2 linked regions of the Alkalihalobacterium alkalinitrilicum genome follow. The protein of the gene in region 1 binds, or shares a complex with, the protein of each later gene. Links are inferred from orthologs where the notes say so. Each region holds a gene or a part of one and is shown in the gene's direction. Other genes may lie near its edges.

Evidence for each region.
Region 2: dnaX (region 1) and holA share a complex: the UniProt entries of both Bacillus subtilis proteins name them as parts of the DNA clamp loading complex. The link is inferred for Alkalihalobacterium alkalinitrilicum from one-to-one orthologs.

What each region holds. Positions count from the first base shown.
Region 1 is NZ_KV917368.1:3,714,324-3,717,561, reverse strand. Bases 181-3,086 are described here. They hold dnaX (DNA polymerase III subunit gamma/tau), read left to right. Parts: upstream 181-739; coding sequence 740-2,434; downstream 2,435-3,086. Other genes in these bases: recR (recombination mediator RecR), read left to right, coding at 2,795-3,086; BK574_RS18100 (YbaB/EbfC family nucleoid-associated protein), read left to right, coding at 2,453-2,764; tadA (tRNA adenosine(34) deaminase TadA), read left to right, coding at 181-191. Also shown: more of tadA, read left to right, coding at 1-180; more of recR, read left to right, coding at 3,087-3,238. UniProt on the Bacillus subtilis protein: Part of the beta sliding clamp loading complex, which hydrolyzes ATP to load the beta clamp onto primed DNA to form the DNA replication pre-initiation complex.
Region 2 is NZ_KV917368.1:2,673,523-2,676,768, reverse strand. What follows is about bases 48-2,961. They hold holA (DNA polymerase III subunit delta), read left to right. Parts: upstream 48-951; coding sequence 952-1,971; downstream 1,972-2,961. Other genes in these bases: gpr (GPR endopeptidase), read left to right, coding at 2,784-2,961; rpsT (30S ribosomal protein S20), read right to left, coding at 2,173-2,439; BK574_RS12845 (YqzM family protein), read right to left, coding at 345-482; BK574_RS12850 (DNA internalization-related competence protein ComEC/Rec2), read left to right, coding at 48-311. In the rest of the region: more of BK574_RS12850, read left to right, coding at 1-47; more of gpr, read left to right, coding at 2,962-3,246. UniProt on the Bacillus subtilis protein: Part of the beta sliding clamp loading complex, which hydrolyzes ATP to load the beta clamp onto primed DNA to form the DNA replication pre-initiation complex.

The sequences.
Region 1 (3,238 bases):
GGATTAAAAGAGTTGTCTACGGCGCAGTCGATCCTAAGGCAGGCTGTGCAGGAACTCTTTACGATTTGGTTAATGATTTTCGGTTTAATCACCAAGCAGAGGTCACAAATGGAATTCTTGCTGATCAATGTGCCCAATTATTAAAAGATTTCTTTAAAACTTTAAGACAAAGGCAAAAGTTAAATAAATAATTTGACGTTATTATGATATACTTAATACAGAAGAGGTACATGCTGAAGTTCTCAGAAATAATAACCAATAGACGAAAGTATTGCTATTGCATTTTATATTGAAAACCTCTATACTAAATTATGCGTCACATAAGAGGCGCACCTAAAATTGTTATTAAATTTGTCGTGCTAGGTGGGGAGGTAGCGGTGCCCTGTACTCGCAATCCGCTGTAGCGAGGCTGAATCCCTTCTCGAGGTCTTGTTGTCGTGAGGTCTGACCTAAGTAAGTGGTGTTGACGCTTGGGTTCTGCGCAACGGAAACCCATGAACCCTGTCAGGTCCGGAAGGAAGCAGCAGTAAGTGGCCCCTTCCGTGTGCCGCAGAGTCGCCTGGGCCGAGCTAACTGCTTAGGTAACGCTTGGGGCAACTTGATCGAAGGAAGGTGCACGGCTTTAAATTTAAAATAAATGTAAAACAGCTTATTATAAGCTGTTTTTTTATTTGTCTTTTGAAAATAGTAGGCGAATTAAGGTATAATGAAAGCAATAGTGACCGAGGAGGAGTAGGAGTTGGGATATCAAGCACTATATCGTGTATGGAGACCTCAGCAGTTGAGAGATATTGCTGGACAAGAACATATTACGAAGACGTTGCAAAATGCTTTAGTACATAATAAGTTTTCCCATGCTTATCTCTTCACAGGACCTAGGGGAACAGGAAAAACCAGCGCCGCTAAAATTGTTGCAAAAGCAATTAATTGTGATCGAGCGCCAGTGCCTGAGCCATGTAATGAATGTAAGTCATGTAAAGGGATTACTGACGGTTCGATTGTTGATGTGATTGAAATTGACGCTGCTTCTAATAATGGTGTTGATGAAATCCGCGATATTCGTGATAAAGTAAAATTTGCACCTAATGAAGTTCGGTATAAAGTGTATATTATTGATGAAGTTCATATGCTATCAACAGGTGCATTTAATGCGTTATTAAAAACTCTTGAAGAGCCACCAAAGCATGTTCTGTTTATTTTAGCAACAACAGAACCTCATAAAATTCCTTTGACGATTATTTCTCGTTGTCAACGTTTTGATTTTAAGAGAATTTCAAATGAAGCTTTAGTAGAACGAATGAAATTTATCATTAGTCACTACGATGTTGAAGTTAATGACGAGGCTCTACAAATGGTTGCTCGTGCTGCTGATGGTGGGATGCGTGATGCTCTTAGCTTATTAGACCAAGCCATGTCCTACTCAGAAAACGCAGTAACACTTGAGGATGTACTTTCAATAACAGGAGCAGTTTCCCAAAACTTTTTGTCGGATATTGTAAATGCAATCCAGGCAAAAGACTCGGTACAGGCTTTAAAATCAGTGAATGTCCTTCTGGCTGAAGGGAAAGACCCTCAACGCTTTATTGAAGATTTGATTTTTTATTATCGGGATATTCTTTTATATCAAACAGCTCCATCACTCGAAGGAATGCTGGAGAGAGCCAAGGTGGATGTTCAATTTGAAAAACTAACAAATGAAGTTTCTCAAGCTTCCATTTATGAATGGCTTCATTTACTTAGTGAAAGTCAACAAGCAATGAAATGGGCAACACAAGGAAAAATATTTTTAGAGCTTGCGATTGTTAAACTGTGTCAAACATCAGCATCATCAACAACGCAGTCTGTAGTTGATGATGAAAAGGTTACAACGCTTGAAAAAAAATTGGCTAGTCTTGAAAAAGAAATACAAGACTTAAAGTCTGGACAATCAAATTTAGTTGCTGGTGAAAAACGGAAAGAAGCTCCTAAACCGTTACAAAGAAAAAGCTCCCCTTCGCTAGGAGGCAAAACAGTTTCCCCTCAAGTAAAAGAAGTATTAAAGAAAGCAACCAAACAAGATTTGCAAACGGTTAGTGGTCAGTGGGGCTTAGTAATGGAGCGAGTGAAACAACATAGTGTTCCTGCGCAAGCTTGGCTAAGTGATTGTAAACCTGTTGCTGCTTCAAGTGATAATATTGTACTCGCATTTCAAAACGAAATGCATAGAGATATGATTGAATCGAAGTTTAGATCCGATGTGGAAAATGTCGTCCAGCAAGTTTACCAAAAACAGATGAGTTTCTTATCAATTTTATTAATTCAATGGGATAAAATAAAAGAAGACTTCTTAAGAGAACAACGTGGTGATACAGATCAACCAGAGGAAGATCCTATTGTCGATGAGGCCATTAAATTAGTGGGTTCGGATTTAATAGAAATTATTGAAAGTAAATAATATTTGGAGGTAGTTAATATGAAGAACATGGGACAAATGATGAAACAAGTACAAAAGATGCAAAAACAGATGATGCAAGCACAGGAAGAATTAAAGGAAAAAACAGTTGAAGCGACAGCAGGAGGCGGTATGGTGACTGTTGTAGCGAGTGGCGATAAACGAATTCTAGATATTAAAATTTCAGAAGAAGTAGTAGATCCTGATGATGTAGATATGCTACAAGACTTAATTTTAGCAGCTATGAATGAAGCGTTGAAAAAAGTCGATGAGCTAGTAGAACAGGATATGGGTAAGTATACAAAAGGTATGAATATGCCAGGGTTGTTCTAAGCAACGTAACACTCTAAGGAGGTAAACTGTTTGCAGTATCCTGAACCAATAGCAAAATTAATGGAAGGCTTTATGAGATTGCCAGGCATCGGCCCCAAAACAGCCAGTCGTCTGGCCTTTTTTGTTCTAGATATGAAAGAAGATGATGTGCTAGACTTTGCAAAAGCACTAGTAAACGCTAAACGTAACCTATCATATTGTTCGGTGTGTCATAATATTACCGATACGGATCCGTGTCGAATATGTGAGGATATGAAAAGAGATCGTTCAACTATATGTGTTGTTCAAGATGCAAAAGATGTTATTGCAATGGAGAAAATGAAGGAATACTATGGTCTATACCATGTGTTACATGGAGCGATTTCTCCAATGGATGGTATTGGCCCTGAGGATATTAAAATCCCAGAGCTATTAAAGCGTCTACAAGATGAAACGGTACAAGAAATTATTATTGCGACGAACCCGAATATTGAG
Region 2 (3,246 bases), 1.0 Mb from region 1 along the record:
GGGAGGAACGGTTGATCCGCCAATATCCGCATCTTAGCGTTGATATTCTAAAGGCTGGCCATCATGGTAGTCGTACTTCGTCTACCCCTCGATTTCTTGACCATATGCAACCGAATAAAGTGCTCATTTCAGCTGGTCGTAACAATCGATTTAAACACCCGCATGATGAGGTTATTTTGGCTTTAGAAGAGCGAAACATAAAGATTTTTCGTACGGATGAACACGGTGCTATTCGAATTACATTTACAGAAGAAACTATAATGGAGTTGGAAACAAAACTACAACGAAAAGAAGAAAAAGGGATACCGTAATGGTAACCCTTTTTCTAATTAAGTATAGGTTTCTTACATGTTGCCAAATACGTCAATTAGTGAAGCGATAATAAATAAAGTGGCAAAGAAGCCGAAAGAAACGATAAACCCAACGCCTGAATCGATCGCATCGTTGCGTTTACATTGTACTCTTTTTTCGAACTCACTCATTAGTAACCCCTCCTATTTCAATCTTTAGTATAAGGGAAGACAAGAAAAAAATCCATACAATCCATAGGTACTTTCTGTGATTGTCTATTCATTGTCAAATTTTAAAATTTTATCTTCCACTGCTGTAAAGAGTTGTCACCTATACTTTTCATTTGCATAGGATATCATAATTAGTGTAGAGGTCGTCGTTCATGATTATCGTCATTTGAAGGGTTTCCTAGGGTCCTTTTGATGGCGTTTATCATAAATGGGGGTTAACTCATGTAATGTGGTTTCTAACTTATATGAAATGCGACGCAAGCCGTTTCATTATCTGGATATAAGTTGTGGAACTACAACAACAATGGGTTAGCCTCTTTTTCATGTGAGTAAACTTTCTTGTAGGTATAGACATTACTTTACATATTACCCATAATAATATTACCAATCTCTTTTAGGAATATCCAACCAATGAGGAAGGGACTAAATAATGTCATACATAGAAACAAAGCGAAATATTAGCAAAAATAAAATTTTCCCACTTTATTTGTTAATTGGCGAAGAGCGTTTTCTAGTAGAAGACTTAATCCAATCCATTGTTGCCCAAACACTAACAGAAGAAGAATACGATTTTAATTTATCCACTTATGAATTAAAAGAAACTCCGATTGACGTTGCGATAGAGGATGCAAATACACTTCCGTTTTTAGGGTCGAAGCGTGTAGTTATCGCAAAGGATGCTTATTTTTTAACTGCTCAAAAGGACGACAGCAAAATCGAGCACAACTTGAAATTGTTCGAAGCTTACGTACAAAATCCTGTTATTGAAACGGTTTTTATTCTCACTGCTCCGTTTGATAAATTAGATGAACGAAAAAAGTTAGTGAAGTCGTTGCGGAAACAATCGGAAATTGTAGATACGAAAGAATTCGATGAGAAGATGCTACACGAATGGCTCAATGAACAAGCTGATAGTCACTCGATCGAATTTACAAAAGGCGGTAAAGAAAAGCTTATTCAACTACTTGGTGGTAATTTATTAATGCTCGTCAATGAGATCGAAAAGCTCTCGTTATATGTAGGGGAACACGGAACGGTCGATGAAGAAATTGTTGATCAACTTGTAGCTAAAACGGTAGAACAAGACGTTTTTATGTTAATTGATCATCTCATTCATAAACGGATCGAGAAAGCGTTAGAAATATATTTTGATTTAATGAGACAAAAAGAAGATCCGATCAAGCTTGTTGCTTTATTAGCGCGCCAAGTCCGGATTATTTATCAAGTGAAAGAGTTGATGAAAAGAGGATATTCACAGCAGCAAATTGCAGGACAAATTAAAATTCATCCGTATGTTGCCAAGTTAGCTGGACAGCAAGCGAAGGCTTTTCAAGAAGCGACACTCTTTCGTTTATTAGAAAGGCTTGCAGAAACAGATTTTCACATCAAAAGTGGCCAAGTCGATAAACATTTAGCGATTGAATTATTATTGATGGAGTTCCACCGATAACGATCTTGTAGATGGTTAGTAGGGAAAAGGGGTATGCATTGTGAGTTAAAGAAGAACAACAGAGTCGATATTTGTTTATTTTATAAAAATAACAATTAATCGACTCCTCTCTAAATAAAAAACGGAGAAACTCCAAAAGAGTTACTCCGTTTTTTACCTTAAAAAAGTTAACTTTTTTAAATCTTTTAGCCAATCATTCGATTATGCAGATACTTCGTTTAATTGCTTTTGTAAACGAGACTTTTGACGAGATGCTGCATTTTTATGAATAAGGCCTTTGCTTGCTGCTTTGTCAAGCTTTTTAGCAGCTGCAACAAACGCTTCTGTCGCTGCTTCTGCTTCGTTAGCTGCAACTTTAGCTTCGAAGTTCTTGATAGCTGTACGAAGAGCAGACTTTTGAGAAGCGTTTTGCACACGGCGCTTGTCGTTTGTTTTTACACGTTTAATCGCAGATTTAATGTTAGGCATTCCTTTCACCTCCCTGAAGTAACCTTCACAACAGTGAATAAGTACAACAAACAGCATTCTATCAAAAACCATGAATAATTGCAATAGAAGAATGAAAAGCTTCTTGGCGGGAAACCTATTTTCAAAAGGTTAGCATAACGTTCAAGAAGGAGGACAAAAAAACCAGGAGAATAGGCACAACGTTGTAGATAGCACTTGCAGGCTTAAAGTAGATGAGCCTTGATGTTTTTTAAGTTCCTTATCCTAGGCTGGATTTCCAAGGCATATAGGAGCAATTTACTGAAGAGGTGAACCAGCTATATTCCTAGACTTTTTTAATTAAGTATAAAAAGGAGGTCCTCTCTGTGACAGAAAAAGATTTAGACTTAAGCTTATACAATGTCCGTACAGATTTGGCAGTCGAGGCCCATGAAATTGTTCAAGAAGAAGAACAAAAAAAGGCACCCGCTAAAGAAAGAAGAACGATTGAAGGTGTAATTGTAAAAGAGCGCGAACAAGACGGTGTAAAAATAACGAGAGTAGAAATAACAGATCAAGGGGCTGAACGGTTAGGGAAAAAGGCTGGTCGGTATTTGACATTTGAGACGCAAGGTATTCGAAAAAAAGATACAGCTCTTCAAGAAAAGGTCGAATCAGTATTTGCACGTGAGTTTAATTTATTTTTAAGCGAACTTGGGATTACGAAAGAGGCGAGTTGTCTTGTTGTAGGTTTAGGGAACTGGAATGTAACACCTGATGCATTAGGACCAATCGCCGTCGAAAACCTTCTCATCACTAAACATTTATTTGCGTTAGCACCTGAACAAG